DNA from 4 places in the Pseudomonas bubulae genome. Region 1 is predicted to be linked to each of the others. Evidence: riboswitches for the same ligand, from Rfam matches in the RefSeq annotation. Region 1 holds a riboswitch; each other region holds the start of a gene.
The links. Region 1 has a riboswitch for cobalamin ahead of V6L81_RS13995 (CbtB-domain containing protein). Riboswitches for the same ligand answer to the same signal wherever they lie in the genome.
Positions count from the first base shown of each region.

Region 2: it holds a riboswitch for cobalamin, as region 1 does, so the genes downstream of both, cobO (cob(I)yrinic acid a,c-diamide adenosyltransferase) here and V6L81_RS13995 (CbtB-domain containing protein) in region 1, are expected to answer to the same signal.
Region 3: it holds a riboswitch for cobalamin, as region 1 does, so the genes downstream of both, cobW (cobalamin biosynthesis protein CobW) here and V6L81_RS13995 (CbtB-domain containing protein) in region 1, are expected to answer to the same signal.
Region 4: it holds a riboswitch for cobalamin, as region 1 does, so the genes downstream of both, V6L81_RS14815 (ABC transporter substrate-binding protein) here and V6L81_RS13995 (CbtB-domain containing protein) in region 1, are expected to answer to the same signal.

Region 1 is NZ_CP146077.1:3,041,603-3,047,303, forward strand. Features, by position in the region: gene V6L81_RS13970 (fatty acid cis/trans isomerase) at 1-398, shown strand, start outside; gene nfuA (Fe-S biogenesis protein NfuA) at 511-1,095, shown strand; gene cobM (precorrin-4 C(11)-methyltransferase) at 1,182-1,928, opposite strand; gene V6L81_RS13985 (cobalamin biosynthesis protein) at 2,005-2,418, opposite strand; gene V6L81_RS13990 (CbtA family protein) at 2,415-3,116, opposite strand; gene V6L81_RS13995 (CbtB-domain containing protein) at 3,128-3,316, opposite strand; cobalamin riboswitch at 3,412-3,623, opposite strand; gene V6L81_RS14000 (response regulator) at 3,771-4,136, opposite strand; gene V6L81_RS14005 (response regulator) at 4,301-5,701, shown strand, end outside.
Region 2 is NZ_CP146077.1:2,018,769-2,024,469, reverse strand. Features, by position in the region: gene cobD (threonine-phosphate decarboxylase CobD) at 1-491, opposite strand, end outside; gene cbiB (adenosylcobinamide-phosphate synthase CbiB) at 484-1,392, opposite strand; gene bluB (5,6-dimethylbenzimidazole synthase) at 1,389-2,039, opposite strand; gene V6L81_RS09395 (cobyrinate a,c-diamide synthase) at 2,036-3,349, opposite strand; gene cobO (cob(I)yrinic acid a,c-diamide adenosyltransferase) at 3,360-3,971, opposite strand; cobalamin riboswitch at 4,049-4,294, opposite strand; gene V6L81_RS09385 (sorbosone dehydrogenase family protein) at 4,417-5,701, shown strand, end outside.
Region 3 is NZ_CP146077.1:3,187,305-3,193,005, reverse strand. Features, by position in the region: gene cobN (cobaltochelatase subunit CobN) at 1-618, opposite strand, end outside; gene cobW (cobalamin biosynthesis protein CobW) at 622-1,692, opposite strand; cobalamin riboswitch at 1,786-1,967, opposite strand; gene V6L81_RS14545 (glycosyltransferase) at 2,135-3,427, shown strand; gene V6L81_RS14540 (glycoside hydrolase) at 3,428-5,689, opposite strand.
Region 4 is NZ_CP146077.1:3,249,886-3,255,586, forward strand. Features, by position in the region: gene V6L81_RS14800 (pseudoazurin) at 1-332, opposite strand, end outside; gene V6L81_RS14805 (ABC transporter ATP-binding protein) at 355-1,116, opposite strand; gene V6L81_RS14810 (iron ABC transporter permease) at 1,113-2,129, opposite strand; gene V6L81_RS14815 (ABC transporter substrate-binding protein) at 2,126-3,139, opposite strand; cobalamin riboswitch at 3,255-3,453, opposite strand; gene V6L81_RS14820 (DUF1624 domain-containing protein) at 3,487-4,644, opposite strand; gene V6L81_RS14825 (MFS transporter) at 4,747-5,701, opposite strand, start outside.

The sequences.
Region 1 (5,701 bases):
AATTGCCTGAAGCCACCATGCTGCGTATCGAAGGTGCAGACGGCAAGCGCGAGATGTACAGCATGTTGCGCAACCGTGCTCACACCAACGTGGCCTTTATGCTGGGCGAGGAGTACCGCCTGGAGCCGGGGCTGGACACCTTGACCATCTACCCGGGAGTGCTGAGCAGCTACCCCAATTTCATGTTCAACATCCCTGCGGATCAGGTCGAAGCCTTTGTCGAGGCCATGGAGCAATGCAAGGATCAGGCAACGTTCGACACCATCGTCGAGCGTTGGGGCATCCGCCGCAGCCACCCGCAGTTTTGGCAGTACTTCCATGATATAGGCCAGTACATCAATGAAACCGACCCGGTTGAAGCGGGCGTACTGGACATGAACCGCTACGAAAACCTGTAAAGGGGCGGTTGAAATTGAACGAATGGGACGCAGCTTTCCTGACAAAAATACTAGGACTTTGTCAGGCGCGCCGATTGGCGTAAACTGCGTCCCATGTCTGCGAGGAGATTCCATGAGCGCCATAACGATTACCGACGCTGCCCACGATTACCTGGCTGATCTGCTGTCCAAGCAGAACACCCCGGGTATCGGTATCCGCGTTTTTATCACCCAACCCGGTACTCAGTACGCTGAAACCTGCATTGCCTACTGCAAGCCGGCTGAAGTCAAACCTGAAGACACCGCCATTGGCCTGAAAAGCTTCACGGCCTGGATCGATTCTTTCAGTGAACCGTTCCTGGACGATGCCGTGGTGGACTACGCAACGGACCGTATGGGTGGTCAGCTGACCATCAAGGCGCCAAACGCCAAAGTGCCGATGGTCAACGCCGACAGCCCGATCAACGAGCGCATCAACTACTACCTGCAAACCGAGATCAATCCCGGTTTGGCCAGCCACGGTGGTCAGGTCAGCCTGATCGAAGTGGTTGAAGATGGTATCGCGGTGCTCAAGTTCGGTGGCGGTTGCCAGGGCTGCGGCCAGGCGGACGTGACCTTGCGTGAAGGCATCGAGCGCACCTTGCTGGAGCGTGTGCCGGAGCTCAAAGGCGTACGTGACGTGACCGACCACTCGCAGAAAGAAAACGCCTACTACTAACAGGGCGTTCGCTGCGAAGCTGAAGAAAAAACGGTGCCCCGTGAGCACCGTTTTTTTATGGTTGTTTAAAAGCCCTCAGGCCGCACTCAAGGTCGATACAAGTGTGCATGCCCCGCCCGGTACAGCGACGACTCGGCGAAACTGTCATTGGCCAGCACCCGGCCCACCAGAATCAGCGCGGTACGCCGGAAGCCCTTGGCCTGAACCTTGGCCGCAATATCCGCCAGCGTACCTTGCACCCAGTCCTGATCTGGCCAACTGGCACGGTGAATCACGGCAATAGGGCAGTCGCTACCGTAGTGCGGGATCAGCTCGGCAACGATTTTGTCCAGATTCTTGACCCCCAGATGAATCGCCATGGTTGCCTTGTGCTGTGCCAGGCTGGCCAGTTCTTCGCCGGCGGGCATCACGGTTTTCTCCGCATAGCGGGTCAGGATCACGGTCTGGGAAATATCAGGCAGGGTCAGTTCCGCCCCCAAAATGGCTGCGCAGGCCGCCGTGGCTGTCACTCCCGGAATGATTTCAAAAGCGATGCCCAGCTCGCGCAGGCAGCGTATCTGTTCACCAATCGCGCCATACAGGCTCGGGTCGCCGGAGTGTACGCGGGCCACATCCTGGCCTTTGGCGTCGGCCACCTTGATCAGCTCGATGATCTGTTCAAGGTGTAGCTCGGCGCTATTGATCACTTGCTCGGCCTGGTGGCCTGTCAGGACCGCTTGCGGCACCAGTGAACCTGCATAAATGATCAGCGGGCAGCTGCGAATCAGGCGCTGGCCCTTGACAGTAATCAGCTCTGGATCGCCGGGCCCGGCGCCGATGAAATAAACGGTCATGGCAGTCTCTTGAAAAGGTCGAGATAGAGCTGTTCGTGAACAACGCTCATAGTGAGGCGGGGGATTATCGCGGGTTTTACCGGGCGCAGGCTAACGCAAAGGTGGCCATGGAGGTTTTTTTACGTGTGATCAACAAAGTCGCCGGTGCCCCGGCCAGCTGTGTGGCCAGGGCCAGGGCAGCACTTTCGGCAATGCCAAAACAACCGGTTTGAGCGAACGCGGTAGCCGAGTGATGGCTGAGCCGGGGTGAAAACTCGGCCATTTGCGCGGCGCTGAACAGTTCCAGTTCGAGGTTTAGCTCTGTTGCCAGTTGCAGCAGCCCGGGCTCGTGGCGCTTGAGGTCAATACTGGCCAGGGCACGGATCGCACTCAGTGCAATGCCGGCCTGGCTCAGGCTGTCTTCGATCAACGCCAATAGCGCTTGTGCGCTGCAACCCCGGCGACAACCCAGGCCAATCACCAGGCTTGGCGCTGCGCCGGTCGCTGTCATGCCGAGTACTGACCTGCAGGATTGCGCCGGAACAGCCAGGCGCTGATCACGCCCAGTGCCAGCCAGAAAGCCAGGTTGGTCAGTTGTGCGGCAAGCTTGAACTGCGACTCCAGTGCCTCAGGTGCCAGGCTTGAATGCACCAGCGGCTGCGGCGCGCCAAAGAGATGCGGCACCAGCACAATCGCCACCCCCAGCACTTTGAGTGCCCAATGCTTGCCAAATACCAGCAGGGCAATGGCCACGGCCGTCGAGGCTGCAGTGCTGACCCACCAGAGCTGGCGTTGCAACAGATCCGCCGCGGCAGTGCCCGGCAGTTCAGGCGGCAAGCCCATGGTCGGCGCCAGGCAGAACACGGCATAGCCGGCCAGGCCCCAGAGCAGGCCCTGGGATGTGCGGGCGGGTGCGCGCAGGGTGTACAGGCCCGCCAGCATCAGGGCAAAACCCACCGCGACCACCAGGTTGCCACCGGTGGTGGACAGCACGCGCTGCCAGCCATCTTCCGGCTCCCAGGCCTCGGCGTCATGCTCATGTGCAGGCATGGCCATGTCGGCATGTTCGTGCACTTCGCTAGCAGCGGGTTTTTCGTAGGTTTCGGCCTGCAGAATCAGCGGGGCAACCCAAAAGCTTTGCAGCAGGGTCAGCAGCAGGGCGGCCAGCAGGCCGGTAAAGCCTGCCGTTCGAGCGATACGCTTGATCATGGCAGGCAGTCTCAATGGCACGGAAAGGCGGAGCTGTGACGGGTGTCATGAGCTGCGTTGTGCACGGCATCGATATGCGAAAAACCGGCGAAGTAAACGAGGAAAGCGCCCAGTACGGCAGCGCCGACAGCGGCCACGATACGTTGGCTTTGGGTGGTGCTACTCGCAGCGGAGTGGGTACGGCTGGTGCTGATGGACATGGCGCTTGCCTCGGGTCGGACGACGGGCAGCAAAGCGCAAGAAAACCCCGCGAACGAAGCTCGCAGGGTTTAACAGCGCCCGCCCACCGCGGGTTTGTTATTCGAAATAATCAGGCCGGTCTCCGGGCTTGCGAGGGGCTCATGGGCTGAACCTGCAAACATCTCCTTCCCATGCCAGTGGCACAGTGGACGTGATGTTTCTCTCGCTTACCGTTGCGGGGGCAGCGCCGGACTTGTCAGGGCAAAAGCCTGACGCACCGGTTTCCCGTTTCACCCTGTGAAGGGCACCTGATACAAGATGTGTAGGAAACCACAGCCCTGTGGGGCCGTCAATTGCAGAGGTATGCCTGGCTTTTGATTTTCATGTGTGTGGCTTGCCTGCGATGCGGGTAACGCGGTCTTTCAGGGGCACCGCAGTGACGCGATCGCGAGCAAGCCCGCTCCCACAGACTTCTCATGCATTGATCAGCATGCTTTTGACTTTTGCGCGCAGTTGGTCAATGGAGAAAGGCTTGCCGATCACCGCCATGCCTTCTGCAATCTCCAGGGTCTCGGCGTAGCCGCTGGCAAACAGCACTGGCAATGTCTGGCGCAGTTCGCGGGCCTTGGCAGCCAGTGTGCGGCCGTCCATTCCCGGCAGGCCAACGTCGGTCATCAGCAGGTCAATGTTGCGGGCTGTGTCCTCAAGCAGTTCCAGAGCGCGCTCGCTGCCATCGGCTTCAAGCACGCTGAACTCCAGTTCTTGCAGTACATCAACGATCAGCATGCGAACAATGGCGTCGTCTTCGACCACAAGGATGGTGGAGGGTGTTGCGGACATAATCATGATCTCGATAAAAATTTAAGCGCAGTTGCCACAGCGAGTAAGCATAGCCTTCACCTGCCTCCCTATGTGTGTAAAAACGTATTTAAAGGTAAGAAATTAGAACTATTGCTCGATAATCCGGCAAACTCCAGTTTTTTATGACTGTCACGGGCCTGAAAATGAACGCACCTGCATCAATCGACGAGCGAAGCTTTCGCAAGCTCCTGAGTCGCAACGTCGGTTTGCCTTTGGCCGTCGGTGTGCTCAGTGCTGCATTGTTTGTGGTTATGGTCAGCTATTTGCTGTCGGTGATCAGGTGGGTCGAGCACAGTGATCGGGTCATCAGCAATGCCAATGACGCGGTGCGCCTGACGGTCGACCTCGAAACCGGCATGCGCGGTTTTCTCATCACCGGTGATGAGCATTTCCTCGACCCCTATGCCGTCGCCAAGCCGCAAATCAATGTGCAATTAAAAGGTTTGCAGGAGCTGGTCAGCGATAACCCCCAGCAGATTGACCGCCTCAAGCGTCTTGAAGCGTTGCAGGATGAGTGGAATGTCTACGCACAGTCGATGGTCGACCTGCGCCGCCAGGACGGTGACTACCGTTCGGCAGTGCAGGCCGGACGCGGCAAGCGCCTGAGTGATGAAATCCGTAAGGAATATGACGATTTTATTCAAATGGAGCAGCAACTGCGCATGGCGCGCAGTGAAGACGTCAGCCGTACCACGATTATCTGTATCGCCCTGTACCTGTGTTTTGTACTGGGCTTGAGCGGCTTTCTGGCCTATGTAGGGCGTCGAGATTTAATAGAGCTTTCAAATAGTTACAACAATGTCTTCGAGTCGCAGATCAAGACTGCGCAGCGCCTGGAGCAGCAGGCGTGGTTACGCAACGGTCAGACTGAACTGGCCGAACAGGTGCTGGGGCGTCTGACCCTGAATATGCTGGGGCGCAATATCCTGCAATTCTGCGCCCAGTATCTGGGGTCGGTGGTGGCGGCGGTTTACGTGCGTGAAGATCATGGCGGCCTGAAGCGTGTGGCCAGCTACGGTTTTTCCCGTGAGCAAGAGGTACAGGACCAGCTGATTCACAACGACGAAGGCATCGTCGGGCAGGCCGCGCAGCAGGACAAGCTGATTCGTCTGGACAATGTGCCTGCCGACTACAGCCTCAAAGTAACCTCCGGGCTGGGCCAGGGCAGCCCGCACAGTGTGCTGGTGGTACCGACCAGTGATGATGACCGGGTCAACGGGGTGATTGAGCTGGGGTTTCTGCGCCCGCTGAGCGCGCGCGATATCGAGCTGTTCGAACTGATTGCCGACAATATCGGCACCTCGATCGAAGCTGCCCGCTATCGTCAGCGCCTGCAGGAAGTGCTGGCCGAAACCCAGCAGCTCAACGAGGAGCTGCAAGTCCAGCAGGAAGAATTGAAAACCGCCAACGAAGAACTCGAAGAGCAGTCGCGCATCCTCAAAGAGTCGCAAACCAGCCTCGAAACCCAGCAGGCCGAACTTGAGCAGACCAACGAAGAGCTGGCTGGCCAGCGTGACGCGATGGATCGCAAGAACACCGAGCTG
Region 2 (5,701 bases), 1.0 Mb from region 1:
TCGTCCACCACCAGCCAGCCGCCGCGCTGCATCAGCCGCGCATGCCACTCCAGCAGGCGTTCCGGGGTCAGACTCAAGCCCGTGGGATTGTTGGGGTTGACCACCACCAGCACATCCAGTGTGTCGATGTAGAAGTCGATTTCCTGCTCCATGATTTCCCGCACGATATGCCCGCTGCGCCGCCACGCATGGGCATGCTCGGCGTAACACGGCGACAGCACGCCAACCTTGCCGCTACGGCGCAAACGCGGCAGCAACTGAATGGCACACTGTGAACCCGGTACCGCCAGCACATGCGGCGCGCCGTAATAGGCGCAGGCCGCTTGCTCAAGGCCGTCATCGGCCTCAGGCAAGCGCGCCCAGGCACGTTCGGGCACCTGGGGGATAGCAAAGGGCCAGGGCGCCAGGCCGGTGGACAGGTCCAGCCAGTCCGCCTCGGCAATGCCGTAGTGCAACGCCGCCTTGCGCAAACGCCCACCGTGCTCAAGCATAGAATTCACTCCAGACACACAGGATCAGCAGCCACAGCCATACGCCACGCTGCACCAGTTGCCAGCCACGGCCGATCGACTCGGCGTCCGCCGGTGCACCTTCGCCCAATTGCGGGCGCTCATGCAGTTCGCCGTGATAAATCGCCGGGCCACCCAACTCAACACCCAGCGCTCCGGCACCAGCAGCCATGACCGGGCCGGCATTGGGGCTGTCCCACAGCGGTGCCTGCTTGCGCCAGCTCTTCAGGGCCAGTCGGGTTTTACCCAAAGCGGCATAGGTCAGCGCAACCAACCTTGCAGGAATATAGTTAAGAACATCGTCGATCCGCGCCGCAGCCCAGCCAAAACGCTCAAAGCGTTCGTTGCGATAGCCCCACATGGCATCCAGGGTATTACTCAAACGATAGAGCACCACCCCTGGCGCACCCGCGACCACAAACCAGAAAATCGCGGCAAATACCGCATCGCTGCCGTTTTCCAGCACCGACTCGGTGGCGGCGCGGGCCACTTCGGTAGAATCCAGCTCACTGGTCTGACGGCTGACCAGATAACCCACCCGCGTGCGCGCCTCATCCAGGTTATTGGCGCGCAATGCCTCGGCTACTGGTTGTACGTGCTCACCGAGGCTGCGCATGCCCAGTGCGCAATACAGCGCCACAATGTCCACCAGCCAGCCAATATAAGGCAGCCAGGACAGGGCCGTGGCCAGGATCGTCAGCGGCAGCACTGCCAGTACCCAGGCCGTGACACCATGACTGCGCCAGCCACGGCCGCCGGAATTGAAACGCTGCTCAATACGCTCGGCCATACGGCCAAAGGCAACCAGCGGATGCCAGCGTTTGGGCTCGCCGAGCAACGCATCCAGCGCCACCCCGGCAACGCACAGCAACGCCACACTCATGGACTCACTCCCCAATAATTCTCGTACACCAGTTCACTGAGCGGACGCGCTTGCGCCCACCCTTCCAGGACCAGCATCGGCGCCGGATAAAACGCCTCGACCGGGCCCAGGCACAGTACAGCGAGCGGCTTGGCGCCGGCAGGCAACCCCAGCAGATCAGCCAGTGCCTGCGGTTCGAACAATGACACCCAGCCCATGCCCAGCCCTTCGACCCGGGCCGCCAGCCACAGATTTTGAATGGCACAGGACAAGGACGCCATGTCCATTTCCGGCAGCGTACGTCGACCAAAAATGTGCTTTTCGCGGTCATCCATCAACGCAGCCACCAGCACCTCAGCGCAATCGTTGATACCTTCGACCTTGAGCGTCATGAATTCATCGGAGCGCTGGCCCAGGGCATCCGCGGTGCGTACCCGCTCTTCTTCCACCAGACCCTGGATCTTGCCGCGCAGCTCGCGGTCAGTGATGCGGATAAACCGCCACGGCTGCATCAAGCCCACGCTCGGGGCTTGATGCGCCGCTTCCAGCAAACGCGACAACAACTCGGGTGCCACAGTGCCACCACTGAAGTGGCGCATATCACGACGCTCGGCGATGGCGCGGTACACGGCGGCGCGTTCTTGCGGGCTGAATGCGTTATCGCTCATGGCACCTTCACGGCACATGGCGCAAACAACGCGGCAATGGCCTGAGGATTGGACGGGAAGTAAAAGTGTACATAAGAAGCGGTCATTCGCCCTTCGCGATACACCGCTTCGGCGCCGCGCCCGCCATTGGGGCTCAGGCCGCGAGCAACAGGCTCAAGTTCGGTACTGGTCAGCGAGTGGTGGTAGGTGTGGCCGCGCAACAGCCCTTCAGGCATGTCCACAGCTTGCAGCGCCAGGGCAGCCAGGCGCTTTTGCATCGTCGCCTCCCCTGCCAGCAAGCCAACCAGTTCGGCGCGCTGGCCCTCGACATCGGTCAGGGCATCGAGCAGGTAAAGCATGCCACCGCACTCGGCCAGCAGCGGTTTACCGGCCCTGTGGTGTGCGCGAATCGCCATGAGCATCGGCACGTTGCGCGACAGCTCAAGGTGATGCAGTTCAGGGTAACCACCGGGCAAATACAGGCTGTCTGCTTCAGGCAGCTGACTGTCACGGATCGGTGAGAAAAACAGCAGTTCGGCGCCCATATCACGTATTAACGCGAGGCTGGCGCCATAAGTGAAGGCAAAGGCTTCGTCGCGGGCCACGGCAATTCGCACACCTGCCAGCAGCGGCTCGACGGCCACCGGCTCAGGCGCAGCGAATTCAACCGGCGGTGGCAGCGCTACCTCACAGGTGCTGGCCAGGGCATTGGCCGCCGCATCCAGGCGCGCATCCAGATCATTCAGCTCGCTGGCCTGCACCAGTCCCAGATGACGGCTTGGCAGTTCGATGCCGGTTTCGCGGGACAGCGCGCCGTACCAGCGCAAGCCTTCGGTCAGGCTGCCTTCGAGCAACTGTGCATGGCGTACGGTGCCAACTCGATTGGCCAGCACCCCGGCAAACGGCAGATCCGGCTGATATCGCGCCAAACCAAGGGCCAGCGCACCAAAGGTTTGGGCCATGGCAGTGCCATCAATCACCCCCAACACCGGCACGCCAAAATGCCGTGCCAGATCGGCGCTGGAAGGCGTGCCGTCAAACAGCCCCATCACACCTTCAATCAAAATCAGGTCCGCCTCACCGGCGGCTTCCCACAGCAGGCGACGGCTTTCCTCGGCGCCCACCATCCACAAATCCACCTGATACACCGGCGCACCGCTGGCGCGCTCCAGGATCATGGGGTCGAGAAAATCCGGGCCGCACTTGAATACCCGCACCTTGCGCCCCTGATTGCGATGCAACCGGGCCAAAGCCGCTGTAACCGTGGTCTTGCCCTGACCGGAAGCCGGCGCGGCGATCAGCACCGCCGGGCAATGACGTGACGCTCTCATACTTCAACACTCACAATTCGATGCCTTTCTGGGCTTTGATCCCGGCCTGGAAAGCGTGTTTGACCACCGCCATCTCAGTCACGGTATCAGCCAGATCAATCAATTCAGGTTTGGCGCCACGGCCGGTGACCAGCACATGCTGCATGGGCGGACGGGCTTGCAGGTCGGCGAGCACCTGTTCCAGATCGAGGTAGCCGTGCTTGAGCGCGATATTCAGCTCATCGAGCACCACCAGTCCAATGGACGGATCGCGCAGCATCTCGCGGGACACTTCCCACGCGGCTTCGGCGGCGGCGATATCGCGCTGGCGGTCCTGGGTTTCCCAGGTAAAGCCTTCACCCATCACGTGGTAGCGCACCTGCTCGGGAAAACGGCGGAAGAAAATCTCCTCACCGGTGCTGTTGCGACCCTTGATGAACTGCACCACGCCGCACTGCATGCCGTGGCCCATGGCGCGGGCCAGCATGCCAAACGCAGAACTGCTCTTGCCTTTGCCATTGCCGGTCAATACCAGCAGCAGTCCGCATTCATTGGGCGAGCTGGCAATGCGCTCGTCCATAACCGCTTTTTTGCGCAGCATGCGCGCCTGATGGCGTTCGTCGCGTTCGGGGGATTCATTCATGGCAACTCTCCGTTGGGTTCGATGATGCAAACGGGAGGCGGGGGAAATTAAAAAAACACACTGCATCGCCCGCCGCGAGAGTGGTGGATGGATCAGGCCGGTCTCCGGGCTCACAAGCGGGCGGCACCTGTAGGGTGCACCCTTGTCCACGCGCCTTCCCGTGCAAAAAACACAGTGGCACTGAGCGTGGCTTTGACTCGTTTACCGTTGCGGGGGCAGCGCCGGGATCGTGGCGGTTGTGTAGGTCCAACACGCCCTCACCGGCTTCCCTGTTTCACTCTGTCGACCCATGGCCACAGAGCACCTGAAACAAGCCGCGAAGGTTAGAGGGTTGGGGGTGGAGCGTCAATTAAAGCCGGCGCCTAAAGGCTTTATCCGGCGCCCGGGCTGAACCTTTAAACAGCTACGCTTCTCTACTATCAGACAAGATCTTATGGAGAACCACATGCTCAAGCGCCAGCACGCCGTTGTTATTGTTCTTGCCGCAGGATTGGTCGCTTGCGGCGAAAGCTCGACCCTGCAAGTCAGTGAGGGAACCGGCCCATCACCCAAGCTTCCCGAACCCAATAAAACCCTGATTCCAACGGTCAATATCGCCCCCGCCATCGGCTGGCCCGATAATGCCACCCCAGTGGCTGCCCACGGCTTGCACGTCGCCGCTTTCGCCCAGAACCTCGACCACCCGCGCTGGCTCTATGTACTGCCCAACGGCGACGTGCTGGTGGCCGAATCCAATTCGCCGCCCAAGCCGGATGACAGCAAGGGCATCAAGGGCTGGATCGCAGACAAGGTCATGTCCCGCGCCGGGGCCGGAGTGCCAAGTGCAAACCGGATTACCCTGCTGCGCGACGCGGACCACGATGGCGTCGCCGAAACCCGCACCGTGTTTATCGAGAACCTGAACTCTCCCTTTGGCATGACGCTGGTGGGTAACGATCTGTATGTGGCAGATGCCGACAAGCTGTTGCGCTTCCCCTATCAAGCCGGTGAAAACAGCATCAGCGCCAAACCGGTCAAGGTGGTGGACTTACCCGGCGGGCCTCTGAACCACCATTGGACCAAAAACGTGATCGCCAGCAAGGACGGCACCAAGTTATATGTGACCGTCGGATCCAACAGCAATGTGGGCGAAAATGGCATGGACAAGGAGCAAGGTCGCGCCGCGATCTGGGAAGTCGACCCGGCCACCGGCAGCCACCGCATTTTTGCGTCGGGCCTGCGCAACCCTAATGGCATGGACTGGGAGCCCACCTCCGGCAAACTCTGGACAGCAGTTAATGAGCGTGACGAAATCGGCAGTGACCTGGTGCCCGACTACATCACATCAGTCCAGGATGGCGGCTTCTATGGCTGGCCCTACAGCTACTACGGCCAGCATGTGGATGTGCGGGTCAACCCGCAAAACCCTGAACTGGTGGCCAAGGCCATTGCCCCGGATTACGCCGTTGGGCCACACACGGCGTCTTTGGGGCTGACGTTTGCCGAAGGCAGCCATTTACCCGGCTTTACCCAGGGTGCATTTATCGGCCAGCACGGCTCCTGGAACCGCAAACCCCACAGTGGTTACAAAGTGATTTTCGTGCCTTTTGCCGGCGGCAAACCGGAGGGCATGCCGATCGATGTGCTGACCGGCTTTCTTAACGCCGACGAAAAAGCCATGGGCCGGCCAGTGGGCGTGGTGATCGACAAGCAAGGTGACTTGTTGGTGGCCGATGATGTAGGCAACAAGG
Region 3 (5,701 bases), 150 kb from region 1:
GAACAAGAGCGCCGCCACCGGTTGGCCCGGCTGCCAGTCGCCTTGCCAGTCCTGCAGTGCAGGGCTGGAATGGGCCGGATGATAAATGGCAGTACGGGGCAAGGTGTGCGGTTCGTCCCAGGCATAGTCGCGACCCAGCCATTGGCTGGCCAGGCAACGATAAAGCTGCAGGGCGTTATGCCGCCCGCCCTGGCGCAAAAAGTGCCAGAGCCGTTCGGCCTGCTCGACGGGCACTGTGCTCAGGGCGCTGAGTTCCGGGTCGGGGCGGTCATCGCCCGGCACCAGAATCAGGGTCACACCGCGTTCAGCCAGTTGCACTAGCCGTTCAATGCCGTAGCGCCAGTAGCCGATGCCACCGTGCAGTGACAACAAAATCACCTTGGCGTGTTGCAGGACCTCATCGACATACAGGTCGACCGAGCCGTGGTTTTGCACCTGCATCGGGTTGGCCAGACGCAGGCTTGGATAATCGTCAGGCAACTGCTGCGCCGCTTCGGCGAGCAGGGCCAGGCTTGAATCACCGCTGCACAGGATCACCAGCTCGGCGGGGGTCTGGCCGAGGTCGGCAATATTGTCGTCCGCTACAAAGCCGCCGGGCTGGGTCCTGAGCAAATGCATGGTTTAGGCGCTCAATGCTGTACGCAGGGTGGACTCGAGCAGGGTCGCGTCCAGGTCCTGGCCGATCAGCACCAGTTTGGTGGTGCGCGCTTCGTCGCTGCACCAGGCGCGATCAAAGTGCTTGTCAAAGCGCGTGCCCACGCCCTGGATCAGCAAGCGCATCGGTTTGCCCGGAATCGCGGCAAAGCCCTTGACCCGCAGAATGCCGTGCTTGACCACCAGTTGGCTCAGAGCATCCATCAGCGCGCGCTCCTCTGCCTGAGGCAGCTCGATAGAGATCGAGTCGAAGGCATCGTGATCGTGGTCGTCGTGGTCATCATCGCCATCGTGATGATGGTCGTGATGGCTGTGGCGGCCATCGATATGGTCTTCCGAACCCGTCTCCAGGCCCAGCAGCACGTCCAGCGGCAAGCGACCGCTGCTGGCTTCGATGATCTTGACCGCCGGTGGCAGTTCTTCAGCCACTTCGGCACGTACACGGGCCAGGTCTTCAGGGCTGATCAAGTCAACCTTGTTGAGAATCACCAGATCGGCACTGGCCAGTTGGTCAGCAAACAGCTCGTGCAGCGGCGACTCGTGGTCCAGGTTAGGGTCGAGCTTGCGCTGGGCATCTACCTGATCCGGGAAGGCCGCGAAAGTGCCAGCCGCCACCGCCGGGCTGTCGACCACGGTAATCACCGCGTCAACTGTGCAGGCGCTGCGGATTTCCGGCCACTGGAAGGCTTGAACCAACGGCTTTGGCAGGGCCAGGCCCGAGGTTTCGATAAGGATATGGTCGATATCGCCACGGCGCGCCACCAGCTCACGCATCACCGGGAAGAATTCTTCCTGCACCGTGCAGCACAGGCAGCCATTGGCCAGTTCATAGACGCGTCCCTTGGCCTCTTCTTCGGTGCAGCCAATAGCGCATTGCTTGAGGATTTCGCCATCGATACCCAGTTCGCCGAATTCGTTGACGATCACTGCAATGCGACGGCCGTTGGCGTTGTCCAGCATATGACGCAGCAAGGTAGTCTTGCCCGAACCGAGAAAGCCGGTAACGATAGTGACGGGGGTTTTGGCCAGTGTTTTCATCGGATGCCCTTTGGCAAAACGGCGGGCATACGGGACGACGGCCGCAAGCAGTGCGCGGTCAGTCTTCGCCACCGGATCACCCCGCCCGGTTGAAGTAAGAATCTGTTACGAGGCAGGTCTCCTGGCTTACGGCTGATACCTACCTTGCGCCTTCCCGCCTGTGAGGCAGTGGCATTGCAAGATCAACGACCGTTTACAGTTGCGGGGGCAGCCGCGGCATACCGCGTTCCCTTCTTAGCTTCGCGCTGCGAAGAACCTCGAACGCGCAAGGCTACGCAGTGCTTTGTAACAGGTCAACACAGATACGTTTAGATACTCGCTCCCACAGGTGCAGTATTCCTGTAGCCGCTCACAAGGTAAGAGGCAGCGACCACAGGTGTTGTAGGCAACTTGTGTTCTAATTGCCGCCTTTTATCAGCCACAGCGCTTCAAGGATCTGCCCATGCCGTCCACTCGCCCAACCCGCGTCCTGATTATTGGCTACGTGTGGCCCGAGCCCCGCTCTTCGGCGGCGGGCGGACACATGATGCAGATCATCGAAAGTTTCTTGCAGCAAGGCTGGCACATCACCTTCAGCAGCCCGGCAGGCATTGGCGAACACAAGGCTGATCTGGCGACATTGGGCATTGATGAAGTCAGTATCGCGCTCAATAACAGCAGCTTCGATACCTTCATCACCGAGCTGGCCCCGGATATCGTGCTGTTCGACCGCTTCATGATGGAAGAGCAGTTCGGCTGGCGCGTGGAGAAGCATTGCCCGCAGGCCCTGCGCGTACTGGAAACCTCCGACCTGCAAAGCCTGCGCGACGCCCGCCAGCAACAGCTCAAGGCGCGCCTCAAACTTGACGCCGACACTGATGATTTCAGCAGCCTGTTCGCCCCGGCACAACGGGAGACCTTCGAGCAGATGGCCGTTACCGATCTGGCGCAACGGGAGATCGCGGCGATTTATCGATGCGACTTGAACCTGATGATTTCCGAATACGAAATCGATCTGCTCGTAGAGCACTTCAAGGTGCCCCGAGCCCTGCTGCACTGGTGCCCGTTGATGGTCGACAGCGTACCTGGGCAGTTCGTACCCTTTGACCAGCGCCAGCATTTCCTGAGCATCGGCAATTTCCGTCATGCCCCCAACTGGGATGCCGTGCTCTGGATGAAAACCGCGATCTGGCCATTGATCCGTCAGCAACTGCCCACGGCGCAATTGCATGTCTATGGTGCTTACACCCCGCCCAAGGCCACTGCGCTGCACAACCCGGCACAGGGTTTTCACGTGCTCAACTGGGCCGAAGATGCGCTTGAGGTGATGAGCAATGCGCGGATCTGCATGGCCCCCCTGCGCTTTGGTGCAGGAATCAAGGGCAAAATCGCCGATGCCATGCTCTGCGGCACGCCCAACGTCACAACTCCCGTAGGCGCCGAAGGCATGCATGGCGACCTGCCGTGGGCAGGTGCCATCGAACAGAGTGCCAGTGCGATTGCTGCCGCTGCGGTGCAGCTGTATCAGAGCCCTGACGCCTGGCATCAGGCCCAGCAGCACGGAACGGCACTACTGGCGCAGCGCTATTTGCAAAGTACCCACGGCCCGGCACTGGTCGAGTGCATCGAAGCCTGCCGCGCCGGCCTGCAACAGCATCGGCGCAACAACTTCACCGGTGCCATGCTGCGCCATCATCAGCATAAAAGTACCCAGTACATGTCGCAGTGGATCGAGGCAAAGAATCGAACGGTTTGACTAGGGCTGTGCCAGTCGCGTCGCCTTGAACATCTCGGCAATCATGATGATGCGGTCTTTTTCGCCCGGTATCTGGACGCTTGCCGACATTGGCGCAAATTGCATGGCGTCGGCACTTTGCGCATTGTCTGGATTGAAATTGACCGTAATTCGGGTTCCATCATCAAACACCGTGCGCTGCAGGCTCCGGTCTGCACTGAGCACCTGAAAATCAACCAGTGCCTGGGTAAAAAGCCGTTGATGCAAGGGCGAAAAAACCTCGTTGTAGGCCGCGATAAAGGGCAAGTCGCGCTCCAGCACGGCGGCATTGAGGTGGTACATGGGCGGCGTCATGTACAACAGCTGCAGCAGTGCCGTGTTCTGCTGCTCATTGGAAAATTTCAACGATGGGTAGGCCCAGTGATGCGTGCTGACCAGACTGTCGTGAAGCACCATTTGGTAAAGCGGCAAGCGGTACTTCCAGGAGCGGACATAAGTTGCCAGTTGCCGTTTGATCGGAACAGTCTTGAAAAACAGTGTTGGCGTCTCCGGGGGCCAGTACTGCCCTACAAAGAAAGGTGACTGTTGATTACCGGACATGTCAGGGTCGGTCCAGTCGAATGGTTGTGTGGCAATGCCGTGGCTGTAGGCAATATTGGCTGCAAACGTAGAAACCGCCCCCTCGCTGCCCGTGACCAGCCCCAACGACTCGCCCGGGTAATCCAGGCGCCGGGCAATCACCCGGGCATTTTCACTTTCACTGGTTTCCCGGCCGGGGGTGTAGTCCGCCTGTGCAGTGACCGCAGCATCGACATCGAGAAAATAGCTGTTGAGCCCGGCAGCACCTGCCACAGCCTTGATGCGCTGGCGCGCATAGTCCTGGGCCTCCCGGGGATTGGCAAAGACGCCAATGCCATTAAACCCCTTGCTCGTAGTACCGCTCGCGTCATGCTGCCCTGCACTGGCCAGGTTCGCGCCCATTTGCGCAGCGGCCCAGGTTTCCGGTTCGGCGGGTGCATGAGCGTCTGCGTAGTTGTCGTACACCGCCACCAGAAACCCGGCTTGCTTAGCCAATGCCACAGCCTGCGGGTGCCAGAATGCATCAAGCCAGTCCTTGGCACCCAGCCAGGCACGGGTGAGCCCGGCTTGTTTGAGCGCGTTGACCGTATCCACAGACAGCCCTCCTCCCCAGCGCTCGGCCGGTAACAGGTAAGGCCCGAAAGCCTCGACCAGCTGAGTTCTGGCTGCCTGCCCCCACAGCACCTCGCCAGCCGGATCATGCCCCCCGTCCAGAGGTTCCTTGGCGGGTACCGCTACAACCTGCCGCATTCCCTGGTTGATGGCACGAACCAGTTGCAGTTGATTGAACGGTGAAACCATTCGTAGCCGTGAGCGCGTACTCGACAAACTCATGTCAAATACGCTGCGGGTTTGCGGATCAAAGCTTGACCATAAATTGGCAGCCAGATGCCCGGGGGTACGGCGCGCCCGGTCAAAAGCCGTGATAAAGCTTGCCCAGTTGAGGACGTCTGTGGCTTTCAGCGGCCCTGCGTCCCAAACATAAATATGGGCTGCACCGCCGAGCAGGGCAGTTTGCGGCACCGCACGAATTTTATCTGTCAGTGAAACGAACTGGCCGCTGCTCTTGAGCCATTTGCGATATAGCCCTGCGCCATATAACGGTTGTGCAGGGCCGGGGGCGATGCTGATCACAAAGGGCGCATCAGGTGCAAGCCGGTTGAAGTCATGCTGCAATTGCGGCACCGCAGTGTTTTTGACTCGCTTGATACTAAACAGGGTGTCGAAGGGCGTTTCTACTATCCAGGTGACCGACAGGTCCTCGTGCAATTGAGTCCAGAACGGCATGCTCAACTCACCCAGCAACTGCCCGCCGGAGTAGCGCTTGACCAGCCAGTTAAGCCAGCCGGGGTCATTGGCCGGTATATAGCTACCCTCGCCAAAAGGAATGGCGTAGGCGCGAATGTCGGTTTGCAGGCGCGGCCAACGCAAGCTTGCAGGGCGGGACGCCTGTATCGAAACGCGCAACCTGTCGTCCTCAACCTTGATGTCGACCCGGTATTGATTCCCCTCCTCGCTAATCGTCCAGCTGTCGGAAGCCAGTTCAGTGACCTCGCTGTCCTGCCTGAATGCACCGCCACTGAGCAACAAGGGCGCTTTGCCGGGCCGTAGCAAGAACACCTCAAGGGTTGCCCGGTTCACATCGAAGGTACCCTGAGCGACAGCAAAACTGGCTCTGCCAGTGGCATTGGCAGGGCCCGGCATCACAAGCCCCCA
Region 4 (5,701 bases), 210 kb from region 1:
ATCAGCATGACCATGCCCATGGCCAGGTGCGGGGTGCATTGAATGCCGTAGAGGCCGGGCACGCTGAAGGTTTGCTCTACCTCCTGGTTGATCTTGCCCTTGAACGGTTGCGCACCTTCAGGCAGCAGTCCGGGCAGTGTGGCCGCATTGTGGCCGCTTTGTGTGGGGATGAACCTGACCGTGTCGCCGGGGGCGATCTGCAGGTAATCCGGTTCATAGACCATACCGGCCGTGGCACTGCGGGTGAGCATTTTCACTTCGTGGGTTTGTGCCCGTGCCGAAGTACAGAGCAGGGCAGTGGTCAGCAGCAGGGTCAGGGATGAAATACGCATGGGTGGCTCTCTTAAATAGTATTCAAACGCACATACGCAGGATCTGCGCGCCGTCAAAAGGGTCAGTCAGGTAATGCGCCTGTACCCCGAATGTGCTCTGCAGCCGTTGCGTGGTCAGGACTTCAAGGGGTTTACCAAGCGCCATCAAACGGCCACGTTCAAGAATCGCCAGGCGATCACAGCTCAGGGCCTGATTGAGGTCGTGCATGGCGATCAGGGTGGTCACGGGCAGGGCATGTATGGTTTTTAATATGGCCAGCTGATGCTGGATATCCAGATGATTGGCGGGCTCATCCAGCAACAGGATTTGCGGGCGCTGGGCCAGGGCCCGGGCGATATGCACGCGTTGTCGCTCACCACCCGAGAGCCCGCGCCAGGTACGGTTGCGCAGATGCGTAGCATCCACATCGGCCAGTGCCTGCTCGACAATGGCCGTGTCCCCGGCTGACCACGGGCTTAGCGCCGACAGCCAGGGTGTACGGCCCAGCGCGACGGCATCAAAAACGCCAATGCTGTCGTGGGTGTCGGCATGCTGCTCGACCACCGCCAGGGTTTGCGCAATGTTGCGCTGGCTCATTTTGCGCAGCGCTTGCCCGTGCAGTAAAACCTGGCCCTGGCCGGGCACCCGCAGGTTGGCCAGCAGCTTGAGCAATGTGGACTTGCCGGAGCCGTTGGGCCCGACTATCCCCAGGGTTTCGCCGCGCTGCACACTGAGGGTGATGCCCTGCAACAGCTGGGCATCACCCACGCGGTAACTCAGGTTGCTACAACTCAGTACCGTCATCGTGCATGTCTCCGGCCGATCAGGATCAGCGCAAATACGGGCGCGCCCACCAGAGCAGTGACCACGCCGACGGGAATCACCTGGCCTTTTATCAAGGTGCGTGACAGCACATCGGCGGCAATCATGAACAAGGCCCCGCCCAGGGCGCTGACGGGCAGCAGGCGGCCATGCCCGGTACCGGCCAGCAAGCGCACGGCGTGGGGAATGACCAGCCCGACAAAACCGATGGAGCCTACAATCGACACCATCACCGCCGTCACCAGCGCCGCACAACTGATCAGCAATAGCTGCACCCGGCGCACCGGGATACCCAATGAGGCCGCAGAGTCAGCACCAAAGGTGAATGCATCCAGCGCCCGTCGATGCCACAGGCACACCGCCAGCCCCAGCACCGCTGCAGGCACTGCCAGCCATACCGAAGGCCAGCGCACGCCACTGAGGTTGCCCAGCAACCAGAACATGATCCCGCGAGCCTGCTCGGAACTGGCCGATTTGGTGATCAGGAAGGCAGTGATTGCGTTGAACAACTGAGAACCGGCAATGCCTGCCAGGATGATCTGGGCACTTACACCGGAGGGCCCGCTGGCCCGTGCCAGCAGAATAACCAGGGCAAAGGCGCAAATCGCCCCGGCAAAGGCCCCGGCCGACAGTGAAATGGCCCCGGCGCCCAGGCCAAGCACCGCGACCACAACGGCACCTGTGGACGCCCCGGCAGAAATGCCCAGCAGGTAGGGGTCGGCCAGCGGGTTGCGCAGCAAGGACTGCAATACCACGCCGCAGATGGCCAGCCCCGCACCGCAGGCCGCGGCCACCAGAGCTCGGGTCAGGCGATAGTTCCAGACAATGCCTTCGTCGATCGGGTCCAGTGCATGCCCGGCGCCCCACAGTTTGTTGGCCAGTACCTGCAGCACCACATCGGGTGCGATCGGAGTTTCACCGATAGCGACCCCGGCGAGTACAGCCAGCAGCAGTGCTGTACAGGCGGCGAAGGCAGTGATCAACCGTGCAGTCATTTAGGCAGGTCGTGGCGGCTGATCGCAGTTGCGAGTGTTTCGATGCCGTCGAACAGGCGCAGGCTGGCCTGCATCCCGTGGGCATCGAGGACAATGATGCGGTTGTTTTTCACGGCATCCATATTGCGCGTTACCGGGTCGGTACGCAGGAATTCAAGTTTTTTCTCGACGTCATCCGCCGGGAAGCGTCGGCGATCCATGCGCGCGATGACCAAAAATGTCGGGTTGGCCTTGGCCAGGGTTTCCCAGCCGACAGTTGGCCATTCTTCATCGGACTCCACCACATTGCGCACGCCCAGGGTGTTGAGCATAAAGTCGGGGATACCCTTGCGCCCGGCAACATATGGGTCGATATCCATGTCCGCACTGGAGAACCAGAACAGCGCACTGGTGGCGCTCAGGTCCTTGCCCTTGAGCGAGGCAATGGATTTTTCTAGGCTCGCCTTGAGCTGGTTGTTCAGTTGTTCACCGCGCGCCTGCACATCGAAGATCTCTGCCAGCTGGCTGATGCTCTTGTAGACAGTGTCGATACTGAATGGCTGCATGCGCGTGCCGTCGGCGCCAACCAGGTTGTCTTTGCCCTCGCAGTCAGAAGGCATCAGGTAAGTCGGTATCTTCAGTTCGTGAAACTGCTCGCGGGTGCCCACCACACCCTGCGGCCCCACCATCCACTCCAGCTGCACGACCACCAGCTCCGGGCGTTTCCCAATGACGGCTTCAAAGCTCGGGTCATTGTCGGCCAGGCGCTCAACCTTGTCGTTCTGTGCCTGGTATTGCACGGGGACATCGTTGAACCACAAAGAAGTACCCACCAGCCTGTCACCAAGGCCCAGCGCATAGAGCATTTCGGTGCCGGCCTGGCCAATGGTTACCGCGCTTTTGGGGGCATGCTCAAACGTCAGCGGGGTGGCGCAGTTCTGCAGGGTCAGGGGGTATTGCGTGGGGGTCGCATGGGCCAGGGCCGGCAAGGCCAGCGTGACCATGAGCGTAACAACGCGGTGCAACAGCATGATGCAATCTCCATTTGATCGTACACGGGGCACAGGTGCACGGACGGGAATGCATCATCGGGTACTGCTGCAGCAACAGTACAAAGCAGGATGCCTCCCCGGACACCCCGCCGGTTAGTGTGTGGACTTTGCCGGCAGGTCTCCTGACTGATGGGTCATCGCTTGCTCCAGCCTTCCCGGGGGGTATCCCAGTGGCAATCTTGGAGCAGGCTCGTCATCTACAGTTGCGGGGGCAGTTCCGTTGGGTGCTGAAAAAGCACTGCGGATTCCCTTTTAACCCCCCGTTAGGGGGGACCGGCGGCAGGATGATAATCGATCCTGTTTGCTAAAGGGGGCCGCCGTCAGAATCAGAAATACTTGAGCCAGGTGATATCCCGCCGGCGGGCTTTCAAGTTGGCGAACCAGCGCACCGGCAAATACAACGAAATGGCCAGCAGCACGGCCGTTAACCACACCGCCCCGATACTGTCGAAACCGAAATAGTTGCCCTGATTCAAGCCAAACAGGGCAACACTGGCCAGGTACAGCACTTTGAGTGCATACAGATGCAACAGATAGAAAAACATCGGGGCTGCGCCAAACACGGCCAGGGTGCTGATCCACTTGCGTTGTTGTGCCCGCTCAAACGTCAGCAACAGCAACAGGCCCACACCCAGGGTCAAGGCGAGAAACAACAGCGAAGGCGGGTATTTAGTGATATTGAAAAAACTCATCACGCTGTGCATGGCGGAGTCATGGCTTGCCCAGGGGGCTTCGCCATAGCCATTGAACAAACGCAGCAGCATAAAGCCGAGCAGGGCGCCACTGCCCGCCAGCAACAGATAGCGCTGGCGCAAGGCTGGTGGGGTGGAGCGGGTGAACCAGGGGCCCAGGCAATAACCCAGAGCAATCACGCCGATCCACGGCAACACCGGATAGGACGTGCGCATGCGTAAGCTGTCGCCCACTTCAATCCAGCCGCGATCATGCAAAATCGCCCAGGGCACATGCATCATCGACCCCGCCGCAAAATGCAGGTTATCCAGCAGATTGTGTCCGGCGATGATTCCCAGGCCAAGTATCAGCAAAACCGGGCGTGGCAGCCACACCAGGGCGGCAAGGGCGATCATGCTGACGCCAATGGCCCAGATGACCTGCATGTAGATCACCGACGGCGGCAACTGGAAAGTCCAGGCGAAGTTGACCAGAGTGAACTCCAGCAGCACCAGAAACAGCCCGCGCTTGAACAGGAACGCCGAAACATCGCGTTTGCCCTGATACTTTTCGCCATACAGATACGCCGACAGGCCGGTCAGCAAGACAAATACCGGCGCACACAGATGGGCCAGGGTACGGCTGAAGAACAGTGCAGGGTCGGTGATCTCGATATTCATCGGGTCGGCTACTTGCCGGTGCAGGAAGAATGTCTCGCGCACGTGGTCCAGCAGCATAAAGAGGATAACCAGGCCCCGCAGGGCATCGATGGACAGCAGGCGCTGATTCAAGGGGGGAGTAGGGAGGGTCATTGAAGGGTCGCTGGCAAGGGAATGTTATAAAGTACTGATACTGTATAACATTCCCTGTTTCGCTGTCACCCCTTTGAGAAACACTCTCAAAGCTGGATATGTCTAGCGCAGCACTTTCACCCAGGCCATCAGCAATGCCGAAGACAGCACCCCGGCCGTCATAAAGATATACGCCGCCCCCGGATTGCCGGTAAGGCCGATCAGGTAGCCCACGATCCAGGAGCCGACAAAGGCCCCCAGAGCGCCACAGGCATTGATCAGGCCAATGGCTCCGCCGAACACGTTCGAAGGAATAATCTCCGGTATCAGTGCGAAAAAAGGCCCATAAGGTGCGTAAAGTGCAGCACCGGCAATAGTCAGCAAAGCAAACGACAACCAGAAATGTGAAGACCCTAGCAGGAACGAGCAGAAGAAGGCCAGCGCCCCCAAGGCCAGCAGCGGCCAGATGAAGGGTTTGCGCTGCTGGGTTTTGTCCGAAGCCCAGGACACAGCCAGCATCGTCGCTACCGCTGCGACATAAGGAACTGCGCTTAGCCAGCCAACTGTCACGATGTCCGCCGCCGCTGCCTGTTTGATAATGCTCGGCAGCCACATGATAAAACCGTACACGCCAATGCTCCACAGCGCATGCACACAGCACAACTGGATCACCACAGGGCTGGTAAACGCCTGACGGTAATTGCGCACTTGTTGCATGCCTTTCTGTTCATCAGCCAGGGTCGCCGCCAGTCGGGCTTTTTCCTGTGGCGTCAACCAGTTCACCTGTTCAGGCCTGTCTCGCGCCATGCGCCACCAGACGAAGGCCCAGAGCACCGCTGGCGCGCCTTCAATGATGAACATTTCGCGCCAGCCCCAGGCCTGGATCAGGTAGCCGGACAGTACCGACATCCACAATACGGTCACCGGGTTGCCCAGCACCAGGAAGGTATTGGCCCGCGAGCGCTCTTTGCGGGTGAACCAGTTGCTGATGAAAATCAGCATGGCCGGCATCACGGCCGCTTCGACAATGCCCAGGGAAACCCGAATAAACATCAGCATCGGGATATTGGTCACCAAC